3 regions of the Streptococcus nidrosiense genome follow, and region 1 is predicted to be linked to each of the others. Evidence: predicted binding sites of a transcription regulator. Region 1 holds the regulator's gene; each other region holds the start of a gene.
The links. Region 1 encodes Rex, which represses fermentation and respiration genes when NADH is low (regulators of the CRP and FNR family bind a similar motif). Its sites were predicted from a motif close to TTGTGAANTANTTCACAA; they were not measured.
Positions count from the first base shown of each region.

Region 1 (4,186 bases):
AACATATCTTCTTTACCACTGGTGGTACTGAAAGCAATAATACTGCTATCATCGGCTACTGCCTTCGCCATCAAAATCGTGGGAAGCACATTATCACTACTGCGATTGAGCACCATGCTGTTCTAGAACCCATCAAATACTTGGTTGAAAATTTCGGTTTTGAAGTGACTATTTTACAGCCTGAACATCAAGAAATCACTGCAGACCAAATCAAAAATGCACTGCGTGAAGATACCATTCTTGTTTCTACTATGTTTGCCAACAATGAAACTGGTACACTGTTACCTATTGCTGAAATTGGTGAGGTTCTAAAAAATCATCCAGCCGTCTATCATGTCGATGCAGTTCAGGCAGTCGGTAAATTAGAAATACTTCCCGAAGAATTGGGAATTGATTTTCTCAGTGCTTCTGCACACAAATTTTATGGTCCAAAAGGAGTTGGTTTTCTCTATGCTGCATCTACAGATTTTGATTCCTACCTTCATGGTGGTGATCAAGAGCAGAAAAAAAGAGCAGGAACAGAAAATCTTCCTGCCATTGTAGGAATGGTAGCAGCTCTAAAGGATGATCTTGAAAACCAAGCACAAAACTTTGAAAATGTTCAACAACTAAAAGACACCTTCTTAAAGGAAATGGCTGAGACAGACTATTACCTCAATCAAGGAAAAGACCAGCTACCTTATGTCCTTAATATTGGATTTCCAGGTCAACGAAATGATCTACTACTCCTTTGTCTGGATCTTGAAGGGATTTCTATTTCAACTGGTTCTGCTTGTACTGCAGGCGTCGTTCAGGTTAGTCATGTTCTTCAGGCTTTCTACGGAGAGGACTCTCCTCGCTTACACGAATCCGTTCGCGTCAGCATTTCACCTCAAAATACAGAGCAAGAAATAATCACTCTCGCACAAACTCTAAAAGAAATCATTGGAGGTTAACTCAATGGCATTCGAAAAAACCATTAGTCTTAAAAATTGCCGTTATGATTACACACTTAGCCCAACCGTCAAAAAGTTCACTCTAAAAGATAACACTTTTTTTGAAACTAAGGTTGGTAACTATGAACTAACACGTCTTCTTGAAAAAGTTCCAAATAGTGGGGAAGGTTTCCAACTTAAGATTATCATCAACAAAGACTTAACAGGTGCAAAAATCAACATCACTGATAAATTTGGTCTACGTTTAGTCGATATCTTTAAGTCAGAAGAAACTCATATCCACCAAGAGAAATTTTACTTCTTGATGGATAGTCTTGTTGAACGTGATGTCTTTACTAAAAGCGAAAGATAGAAGGCAATTATGTTTCGATTAACTTACAAAGACACCTATCAAGTCGATCGCGTTTTAGAATACGAAGATTATGAAGCACTCATGCTATCACTTTCAGGTTGTGTGACTCTTCCAGATACTACTGTCATTACTTCTCTGACCTATAATGGAAAAGAAATCTATCAGGGGCTTCTGGGAAATCTCTATCGTTTTCTATCTCACTATGATTTTACGAAGATAAGCTAAGATTTTTCTTAGTTTTTTCTTGTTTTTGTTGATTTTTTCACAATCTTTCTATAAAATAGTATTTAGAAAGGTTGTGATTTTGTGAAAGAAAAACAGTCTGCTATTCCAAAAGCAACAGCAAAGAGACTTTCTCTTTATTATCGTATCTTTAAAAGATTTCATGCAGAAAAAATTGAAAGAGCCAACTCAAAACAAATTGCCGAGGCCATTGGTATTGACTCTGCTACTGTTAGACGAGATTTTTCCTACTTTGGTGAACTTGGTCGTCGTGGATTTGGCTACGATGTCAAAAAACTAATGACGTTTTTTGCTGATCTTCTAAATGATAATTCTATTACAAATGTTATGTTGGTGGGTATTGGTAATATGGGGCACGCTCTCCTTCACTACCGTTTCCACGAACGAAACAAAATGAAAATCATTATGGCTTTTGATTTGGATGATCATCCTGAAGTTGGGACAAAAACTCCTGATGGAATCCCAATTTATGGAATTTCCCAAATCAAGGATAAAATAAAGAATGCAGATGTTAAAACTGCAATCTTAACAGTTCCGAGTGTCAAATCACAAGAAGTAGCTAATCTCCTTGTCGAAGCAGGTATTAAAGGAATTTTAAGCTTTTCACCCGTTCATCTCCAACTACCAAAAGATGTGGTAGCTCAGTATGTAGATTTAACTAGTGAATTGCAAACTCTCCTCTATTTCATGAGAAAAGAGGATTAGAAAGCGAAAGCATTTATGAAAAAACCAGTTATTGGGATTACAGGAAACGAAAAAGCTCATCCTGATGATGAGCTTATGATGAGCTATGCTGCGAAAGGCTTTGTTGAAGGAGTCAAGGAAGCTGGGGGAATTCCCATTATCCTACCCATTGGTGATCAAGAAATGGCTAGTTACTACATTGGCTTGATTGATAAACTCATTTTAACTGGTGGACAAAATGTCGATCCAAAGTTCTATGGTGAACCTAAAACGATCGATAGCGATGACTACTACCTTCAAAGAGATATTTTTGAGCTAGCTCTTATAAAAGAAGCCATTAAACAGAAGAAACCCATTTTTTCTGTTTGTCGAGGCACCCAGCTCTTTAATGTGGCTATGGGAGGAACTCTTTATCAAGATATTGAAGACCATTGGCAGGATACTTCAGCCGAGTATACAACTCAACGTTTAGTCACCGAGCCTGATACTATTCTTCGAGAAATCTATGGAGAAATCTCCCATATCAACTCTTTCCACCATCAGAGTATTAAGGACCTAGCTCCAAATCTCAAGGTTGTAGCTCATGATCCTAAAGATGGAATTATCGAGGCTGTTACAACAACGGATGGTTTCCCTTACCTCGGTGTTCAATGGCATCCAGAATTTCTCTTTGAAAATCGCCCCAAAGATAAAACACTTTTCGACTATGTCGTCAATGAATTGTAAAACCTGTATCACATACAGGTTTTTTATACCAGTTCCGTCTTCTCACGGTAACTAAAATAATCGGAGTGTGAGACAATTAGATGGTCTAATAAGACCAAACCCATTAATTCGCAGGCTTCTTTAACAAGCTTCGTAACATGGTCATCATTTCTACTCGGCATGACAGCACCAGATGGATGATTATGAACCAGAATCACAGATGTTGCCATATGCTTCAAAGCATAGTGGAGAATTTCCCTTGGTTCCGCAATACTTCTAGTAGCTGAGCCGATAAAAATGGTTTGCTGATGAATGATTTGATTTTGAGTATTAAGATAGAGCGCTACCAGGTGCTCTTGTTTTTTATCTCCCAGTTCAGCTTGCATCTTTTTAGCCAGTCTTTGACTACTGAGGATACTCTCTGCCTCCATGGTTTCTTGTTTGTGAATACGACTTCCTAGCTCTATCATAGCTTGCAACTCAATAGCTTTCACTCTACCGATACCTGATAAACTCTGTAGTTCTTGCAGAGTCATTTTTTTCAAATCAGTTAAGCAATTTAATTGATTCAATACTTTTTGTGCAATTTCAAAAACAGTAGATTGACGAGTCCCTGTTCGTAACAAAATGGCTAGTAACTCCTGATTACTCAAACTCTCTACTCCTTCTGTTACCAAGCGTTCCCTTGGTAAGAGCGAATCTTCTTGAAAAGAAATACTATACATAAAAATCCTCCTCACTTAATTATTCGTGAGAAGGATTTATAATTCGATAAAAACTAGTTATTTTTAGATTTTTTCAAGAGCTAGTCGCAAATCTTCAATCAAATCATCAACATTTTCAAGACCGATTGAAAGACGAATTTGATTTTTAGTTACTCCTGCTGCTTCTAGATCTGAGTCAGACAACTGAGCATGTGTTGTAGTTGCGGGATGAACTACCAATGATTTAGCATCTGCTACATTGGCTAAGTTTGAAAAGATTTCCAAGTTGTCAATCACCTTACGAGCTTCTGCTTCACCGCCTTTAACGTGGAAGGTAAAGATTGAACCTACACCTTTTGGTAGGTATTTTTCAGCCAAAGCATGATATGGATTATCTGGGAGTTTTGGATAGTTGACTTTTTCAACCTTTGGATGATTAACAAGGAAATCAACAATTTTCTCAGCGTTTTGAACATGGCGTTCTACACGGAGAGAAAGTGTTTCAAGACCTTGCAAAAGCAAGAATGAGTTAAATGGTGAAAGGGCAGCTCCCATATCGCGAA
Region 1 is NZ_CP152419.1:1,417,090-1,421,275, forward strand. Features, by position in the region: gene AAFQ93_RS06705 (cysteine desulfurase family protein) at 1-935, shown strand, start outside; gene AAFQ93_RS06710 (DUF1831 domain-containing protein) at 940-1,287, shown strand; gene AAFQ93_RS06715 (DUF4649 family protein) at 1,297-1,512, shown strand; gene AAFQ93_RS06720 (redox-sensing transcriptional repressor Rex) at 1,594-2,235, shown strand; gene AAFQ93_RS06725 (gamma-glutamyl-gamma-aminobutyrate hydrolase family protein) at 2,251-2,940, shown strand; gene radC (DNA repair protein RadC) at 2,964-3,644, opposite strand; gene AAFQ93_RS06735 (O-acetylhomoserine aminocarboxypropyltransferase/cysteine synthase family protein) at 3,708-4,186, opposite strand, start outside.

Region 2 (4,186 bases), 890 kb from region 1:
CTCCAGCCTCAACAGAAGCACCAGAGGGCCCTACCCATTTATAGTGTTTTGGGAATCCTTTTTTTAACTCTACTTCTTTCATCCCTATACCAAGGATTGAATATGGAGAATAAATAGTCTCTTGGTCCAGCTGATTATAGAGTCTAAAATTATATCTCTTTAAACGATCACGAAACGAAAAAGATACAATCCGTTTCACTAACCGAGTTCCCTTTCTACCTAAAAATTGTACCGCAGCCTGCCAGGCATTCTTGGGACTCCCCATCCCACCGATTAGACATGGCGGGCCATCAGTAGTCTCTAAAACAAATTGTGTAGCCATGGTAGTTATCCAAGGAATACCAAGTTGATTAGCTACAAGACCACCAGATAAGGTTATAAAATCAGCAATAACAATATCTGGACGATTCTTTTGCCACTCATCCAATAATTGATCTGAAACTGAGTTAATTAAATCAATACTAGCAGACAACTGCCGATAGGCTGAAATAATTCCTAACTGCTCCTTATTGTTGGCAGCTTTTTCAAATTCCTTTACGTGTCCTTCTAAAATGGGAAGAACCTGAAAACCAACCGCCTCTGCAACAGCCTTTTTCTGAGGACCTGTAAGTAAACGAATCTCATACTGAGGATTTTGTAATAGTGGTGCAAGTAAATTCAAAGTAGGATAGAGATGCCCACTTAAGGGAACAGCCACTACATCGATTTTGATTTTCTTCATAATCCTAGCATATCAAATTTTCCAAAAAAGAACTATCACGAGGATAGTTCTTCTTAAATATTATTGGTTTTAAATCATAGGAATAGTATTTGATTCCCTAGTACATTATTTAAATATTCGGGAGGAATTCCTAATGTAAGAATCTTAAATTTACAATCCCTACAAAATTTTCCAAAAGAGCTTTGCTTAGAACAATTCCTTGTAGAAAGCAATAGTTTCTTCCAAAGTTGGCATGAATGGATTACCTGGTGCACAAGCATCAATCAAGGCATTCTTAGAAAGGTATTCAAAGTCAAAGTCTTTTTCTTCGATACCAAGCTCAGTCAGCTTCTTAGGAATACCGACAGTCTCAGAAAGTTTTTCAATTTCAGAAATAGCATAAGCCGCACATTCCTCATCTGATTTTCCTTCGATTTGCATACCCAAGGCCTTAGCAACATTACGGAAGGCTACAGGTACACGTTTGGCATTTTCACGCTCAACGACTGGCAAAAGCATAGCACAGCAAACGCCATGAGGCAAGTTATAGACAGCACCCAATTGGTGAGCCATTGAGTGAACATAGCCGAGTCCAGCATTGTTAAAGCTCATTCCTCCAAGGAAGATAGCATTAACCATACCTTCACGAGCTTCGATGTCGTGCCCGTTTTCTACTGCACGTGGAAGATATTCTTTGATCAGCTCGATAGCTCCGATAGAGAGTTTCTTAGTCACATCATAAGCACCTGGTGTTACCAAAGCTTCAACAGCATGAGTAAGAGCATCCATACCAGTAGCAGCAGTCAAAGCTTGAGGTTTTGAAACCATCAATTCAGGGTCATTAACAGAGATAAGAGCAAGACTGTTCTTATCAACCATTACCATTTTAACCTTACGTTCTTCATCAGTGATAACGTAGTTGATAGTAATTTCTGCTGATGTACCTGCAGTAGTATTGATCGCTACAACAGGAAGGCCTTTTTTAGCAGACTTATGCAAACCTTCATAATCCTGTGGCTTACCGCCATTAGTAGCGATTACAGAAATACAGCTAGCTGCATCCTGTGGAGAGCCACCACCGACAGAGATGATAAAGTCACAGTTATGCTCTTTCAAAGCAGCGACCCCATCCATGACATTTTTACAAGTAGGGTTCGGTTCAACATCACTAAAGATAACATAAGCAATTCCTTCATCATCTAAAGGTTTTAAAATTTTTGGCAAGATATCACTTGATTCAATATACTTATCTGTCACTAAAAGAGCCTTAGTATAGCCCAACTCCTTAACATAAGGACCAACTTCATTTACCACACCTTTACCAATAAGGTTGACTGCTGGAACGTAAAATGTTGCCATATTTTTTCCTCCTTGCGTTTTTCACGCTCTATATTTAGGTTAATTATATAATATATTTTCTGTATTTTCAAATATTTGTGATTTTTTTAACAAATAGGAGATTGAAAAAATATTTTAATAAAATTTCATAAGGAACAGATAACTAGACAAATTTGAGATGGATTATTTTATTGAAAAAAAATGGCTCTATAATTTCTGTAATGGGTAAAACCACCGTAGGAATTATGGAGCCTATTTTGTTGTAGAAAAAAAGCCTCATATGACCTATAATGAAAAGCGACAAAACAACTCATTAGAAAGATTCATATGGAACAATTACATTTTATCACAAAACTCCTTGATATCAAAGACCCTAACATCAAGTTTCTAGATATCGTCAATATGGATACACACAAGGAAATCATCGCTAAACTGGACTATGACGCCCCGTCTTGCCCTGATTGTGGAAATCAAATGAAGAAATATGATTTTCAAAAACTGTCTAAGATTCCTTACCTTGAAACGACGGGCATGCCTACTAGAATTCGCCTTAGAAAGAGTCGATTCAAGTGCTATCATTGCTCGAAAATGGCTGTCGCTGAGACCTCTCTCGTCAAGAAAAAACACCAAATTCCTCGTATTATCAACCAAAAGATTGCTCAAAAGTTGATTGAAAAGACTTCTATGACTGATATTGCCCATCAGCTATCCATTTCAACTTCAACTGTTATTCGTAAGCTCAATGACTTTCACTTTAAGCATGATTTTTCTCGTCTTCCAGAGATTATGTCTTGGGATGAGTATGCCTTTACCAAGGGAAAGATGAGCTTTATTGCACAAGATTTTGACAAGCTCAATATCATCACCCTTCTTGAAGGAAGAACACAAGCTATCATCCGCAATCACTTTCTTCGCTACGATAGAGCTGTTCGCTATCAGGTGAAAATCATTACTATGGATATGTTTAGCCCTTACTATGACTTAGCTAGACAACTTTTTCCGTGTGCTAAAATCGTTTTGGATCGTTTTCACATTGTTCAACATCTTAGCCGAGCTATGAGTCGGGTTCGTGTCCAAATCATAAATCAATTTGATCGAAAATCTCATGAATACAAGGCTATCAAGCGGTATTGGAAACTCATCCAACAAGATAGTCGTAAACTCAGCGATAAACGATTTTATCACCCTACTTTTCGCATGCACTTAACGAATAAAGAGATTCTAGACAAGCTTTTGAGCTATTCAGAAAAGTTGAAACACCACTATAATCTCATCAAACTTATCAAACGAAATGCTTTTGGCTTCCGGAACTTTGAAAACTTTAAAACCAGAATCCTCATTGCTTTGAACATAAAAAAGGAGAGAACCATGTTGGTCCTCTCCAGGTTATAACTTTTCATCAACCCACTACAGTTGACAGAGAGCCTAAAAAAAGAACAACCAGTGTTCTTACTCTGTAATATCAATCGGGAAGACAGGATTCGAACCTGCGACACCTTGGTCCCAAACCAAGTACTCTACCAAGCTGAGCTACTTCCCGAGTTAAATAGAAAAAATGCACCCTAGAGGAGTCGAACCTCTAACCGCCTGATTCGTAGTCAGGTACTCTATCCAGTTGAGCTAAGGGTGCTCATTATATGCCGAGGACCGGGATCGAACCGGTACGATCGTTACCAATCGCAGGATTTTAAGTCCTGTGCGTCTGCCAGTTCCGCCACCCCGGCCTCTCTAAGCGAACGACGGGATTCGAACCCGCGACCCCCACCTTGGCAAGGTGGTGTTCTACCACTGAACTACGTTCGCATCGACCTCTTGGTTATATTAAAAAAATGCCGGCTACATGACTTGAACACGCGACCCTCTGATTACAAATCAGATGCTCTACCAACTGAGCTAAGCCGGCTTATTTCTATTATGCGGGTTAAGGGACTTGAACCCCCACGCCGTTAAGCGCCAGATCCTAAATCTGGTGCGTCTGCCAATTCCGCCAAACCCGCAATGATGACCCGTACTGGGCTCGAACCAGTGACCCATTGATTAAAAGTCAATTGCTCTACCAACTGAGCTAACGAGTCTAAAATAACTTCCGTTATCTTAAACGGTCCCGACGGGAATCGAACCCGCGATCTTCGCCGTGACAGGGCGACG
Region 2 is NZ_CP152419.1:528,233-532,418, reverse strand. Features, by position in the region: gene AAFQ93_RS02675 (glycosyltransferase) at 1-721, opposite strand, end outside; gene AAFQ93_RS02670 (iron-containing alcohol dehydrogenase) at 908-2,059, opposite strand; gene AAFQ93_RS02665 (ISL3 family transposase) at 2,366-3,430, shown strand; tRNA gene AAFQ93_RS02660 (tRNA-Pro) at 3,505-3,578, opposite strand; tRNA gene AAFQ93_RS02655 (tRNA-Arg) at 3,595-3,668, opposite strand; tRNA gene AAFQ93_RS02650 (tRNA-Leu) at 3,677-3,762, opposite strand; tRNA gene AAFQ93_RS02645 (tRNA-Gly) at 3,770-3,841, opposite strand; tRNA gene AAFQ93_RS02640 (tRNA-Thr) at 3,869-3,941, opposite strand; tRNA gene AAFQ93_RS02635 (tRNA-Leu) at 3,954-4,035, opposite strand; tRNA gene AAFQ93_RS02630 (tRNA-Lys) at 4,041-4,113, opposite strand; tRNA gene AAFQ93_RS02625 (tRNA-Asp) at 4,138-4,186, opposite strand, start outside.
Region 2: a site for Rex is predicted at 2,135-2,152, ahead of AAFQ93_RS02670 (iron-containing alcohol dehydrogenase). Genes of this name have one in related genera too.

Region 3 (4,186 bases), 130 kb from region 1:
CCACGTGCTGAAACCTTGTTGTCCTTCTCAAAGTAGGCATTTGGAAAGGCAAAGCTACGGACCTTGTTAAACTCACTTTCTGCATAGTGTTCCAAACTTTCACCGATTGCCTTGGTTGATTGTTGTGCCTTGAAATTCTTGTAGAATTCAACCTGCTCACTGGCTGCCTTTAGCTGGGCTTCATAATTTTGTTTTACAGAGGCTAGAGACAGCTCATTTTCTTTTTCTTGTAAAAGGAGCTGGTTTTTGACCTGATCACGTTCTTTTTCTAGGTCAGATAGTGTTTTTTGTAATTGATTTTCATGCTCTAAGCGCATGGTAGCCAATTGATTTTCGAGAGCTTGGACTTCTTTTTCCTTCTCTAGCAAGCTTTGACTTGCACTTTGCTCCACTTCTTTCTTAGCCAATTCTTTTTCTGTATTAAAGTTGTTAATTTGACTTTGAAGCTGGGCAATTTCTTGATCTTTTTGAGCCAGTTTTGCCTGTTGTTCATTTAAGGCTTTTTGTTCCACCAATGTCAATTCTTGTTTGATTCGTTCATGCAATTCCTTATCAAACTCTGCAGTGCGAACTTGAGAAAGCAGTTCTGCATATTGGCTTTCATTGACTGTAAATACTTCGCCACAATTGGGACATTTAATCTCGTTCATGTTATTCCTCTAAATTTATCTATTCTACTTTCATTATAGCATGGATAAACAAAAAGAAAAAGTTGGAATGAATCCAACTTTTAATCTACATATGTATCTTCGTTTTTATTTAAGAAGGCGTAAGGTAATCCCATGAGTAGACCACCACCGATAAAGTTACCGATGAAAGTTACACCCCAGTGACGAAGAATATTTCCAATACCGAAGTTTGCGATTGAATCAGCAGCAACACTGAATTTCACAATAGCAAATGATGCAAAGTTTGCGGCGATGTGCTCGTTTGTTAAGAATACAAACATGTAAATGGCTGAAAGAACCAACCAAAGTTTTGCCCCACCATCCTTAACTAAAACGAATGAAAGAATCGCGATATTTACAAAGACATTAGCCAAGATAGCTTCAAGCAAGATAAGTTCATTTGAACGGCCCAACTTCATTTCCACAACTCCAGAAATAAAGCTATCATGGGTAAGGTTTGCATAAGCTGCTGAATGGGCGAATCCCCAACCTGCTATAAGAGCACCGATCAAATTAAAGAGTGTACAGTATAGAAGAATTTCAGCTGTTTTTCTCCAGCTAATTTTTTTCAAAAAGCTACCAGCTGTCAAGAACATCATGTTAGATGTTACTAACTCAGCATTCAAGAAGACAATGTAAGCCAATCCCCAAGCGAAAACAAATGGGAAGAGGAAACGTCCACTACCAGGAGCAATCTTATTAATCAAGTCAGCTCCAACTGCACCAGCTGCTGTACTAAATGTTAAGAATGCACCAGCAAACATTGAACGGATAGCATACTTGAATTTACTTTGACTGTAAAGACTTTCCTTTTTCTTACAAGCAAATTCAATTTTTGAGATAAATTCTGAAGAAACCATATAAACTCCTAAAACTTTTATTTGTGAATATTATAACATAAAATCGAAATTATGGGAAGGCTTTCTTAATTCTATTTACAATATTTTTATCACTTTTAACAATCGTTTCCATTTGCTTAGTATCAATATCTTTAATGTTTTCAACCCTTTATTTTTAAATCTTCTATTCTATATATTTAATATATGTTTTTGTTTAGACCAATATTGAATTTACAAAAAAGTCTCTTTAGTTTTCAGCTAAAATCCATGCACTAATAATATGTTTGAATTTATAGACAGAGAAAATATCGTTTTTATCAAAAGGTTCTTTGAACAAAAAAATCGAGGTCTGGATTTTTAGTCCCGACCTCCTCTATTATTGATTTTCATTATATTTTCAAAAGCTTGTACTAATCAACATAAGTCTCTTCATTTTTATTAAGATAAGCGTATGGTAAGCCTATCAAGAATCCTCCACCAATCAAGTTAGCAATGAAGGTAACACTCCAATGACGTAGGATATTGGGAATATCAAAGTTAGCAATTTGGTCAGAAACAATGCTGAATTTAATAATGCTAAAGGATGAAAAGTTGGCTGCAATATGCTCGTTTGACAAGAAAACAAACATAGAAATAGCTGACAAGATGATCCAGAGTTTGGCATTGCTATCCTTAATCAAAATAGAAGATAGAATGGCAATATTTACGAACATATTTGCTAAAATCCCTTCCAACAAGACCAACTCGCTAGGTCGTGCCAACTTCTTGGCTACAATCTTTGGAAGATAACTGTCGTGTGTCAGGTGTGAAAAAGCCGATGAATTAGCAAAGCACCAACCTGCTAACAGAGCACCAACTAAGTTGAAAAAGGCACAATAGAGCAAAATGATAAAGGCTTTTTTCCAATCAATCTTCTTCAAGAATGTTCCAGCTGTCAGGTACATCATGTTGGAGGTGACCAACTCGGCATTCAAGAAAACGATATAGGCAAGGCCCCATGCAAATACAAAGGGAAATAGGAAATAACCAGCACTTGGAACAATGCTATTGAGTAGATCAGCACCTATGGCCCCAGCGGCTGTACTAAAGGTTAAGAAAGCACCTGCAAACATCGAGCGAATGGCATATTTAAACTTGCTTTGGTCAAATAGACTCTCTTTCTTATGGCAATAATAATCTATCTTCGAAATAAATTCTGACGAACTCATATAAACTCCTTAAAATATAATTGTTAATATTATAACATAAAATATTTTAAGGGGAAATAAATTTATGCCCTTTACATTTGAATGTTTTTAGTGCTAGCAAAAGCTTCAATTTCTTCTGCAGTCAATCCTACCAGCTCTGAAAGCCACAAGCCCACTATATCTGACAAAATAGAATCACAAATATATTCATTCTCACCATGACTATATTTGCAAGTGAATAGAGGAGTTCTTATAGCTGATTGATAAAATTTTAAGGCTAACTCTTGCAGTTTTTCTGGATCAAATTCAAGTCCCAACTCTTGTGCAAGTCCAGTTCTCACTTTATCCCAATCTTCACCTTTTGACTGATAATTTTCTCGTGCTTTGTCGATAAATCCCTGACTGAATTTTACCAACAAATCCTTGTTTTGATAGAGCAAACGACAGGAAAAGTCTGAGATAGAACCAGCATGAAGTAAGAAGGTAAGCAGGTCATCAAGGCTTTCTGCCACTCTCCCAACTTGGCCTTCACTCCCTATAAAGCCGATACTCTCATCCTCAAGAATTACATATTCTCCCCCACTACCGTCTTTAGCAAAGGCTATGGGCGAAAGAGAATAAACTTCATTGTTCTGAGAAAATTCAACCTCTTTCAACTGGTCATAAAAGAGAATATCGCATTCTTGCATCAATAAAATTCTTAGTTGTTTATCTTCTCTTATTACTTGTAGTTGATTCATATTAGCTACTCTCCTGGCTTTGACAATTGTCACAAGTGACAACAATTCAATTTTAGCAATCGACTCTTAATAATAATAATAGATTTTAATATGGCACTTCTTGGCCACATTGTCAAGATTTTTCACTAACTCCTCGTTTCTTTTGCTTTTCCCAAAATGAAAAGTAAAAGATTTTCCATCTTTCCTTGTAAAATACAGATGATACCTGTCCCCATTCATTCTTCTCCCTCGAATGTAATCAATATCAATCTGTCTAATTTCAGCTAGAGAAACAATCCTTTTTCTAAAAAGAATAATCGTGTGAATGTATAATCTTCCCTTTGCAATATGAAAAGGATCCAACATACTCCCACCACTTTTTAAGGATGTCTTAACTCTTTGGAAAAAAAGATAGAAATAAAATAGTGCTAAAAAAATTAACAAAAATCTGATGACCTGATTTTTCCAAAGGACTTCAAAAACCGAAATACGATAACTATACATATTAAAATAATCCCTTTTTTCTTTATTATACCACTTTTGTTGAGAGTCTGGGGCTATAGAAAAATAAGAAAAAGACTGAACAGAGTTCAGACCTTTTTAATAATATTTGATGTGATATCTTTATCTGGTCAAATCAAGACGTTTACCGATTTTTCCGATAAGAATAGCACCAACAATGAGTGAAGCGAATTCTCCGATAGCAGTTGTAAACCAAGTAAAGAAGAAAGGTGCTTCTGCTACGATGTTCAATTCAGCAGCAATGGTGATCA
Region 3 is NZ_CP152419.1:1,286,358-1,290,543, reverse strand. Features, by position in the region: gene AAFQ93_RS06140 (DUF2130 domain-containing protein) at 1-650, opposite strand, end outside; gene AAFQ93_RS06135 (formate/nitrite transporter family protein) at 731-1,528, opposite strand; gene AAFQ93_RS06130 (formate/nitrite transporter family protein) at 1,918-2,715, opposite strand; gene AAFQ93_RS06125 (hypothetical protein) at 2,787-3,434, opposite strand; gene AAFQ93_RS06120 (QueT transporter family protein) at 4,038-4,186, opposite strand, start outside.
Region 3: a site for Rex is predicted at 1,550-1,567, ahead of AAFQ93_RS06135 (formate/nitrite transporter family protein). Genes of this name have one in related genera too.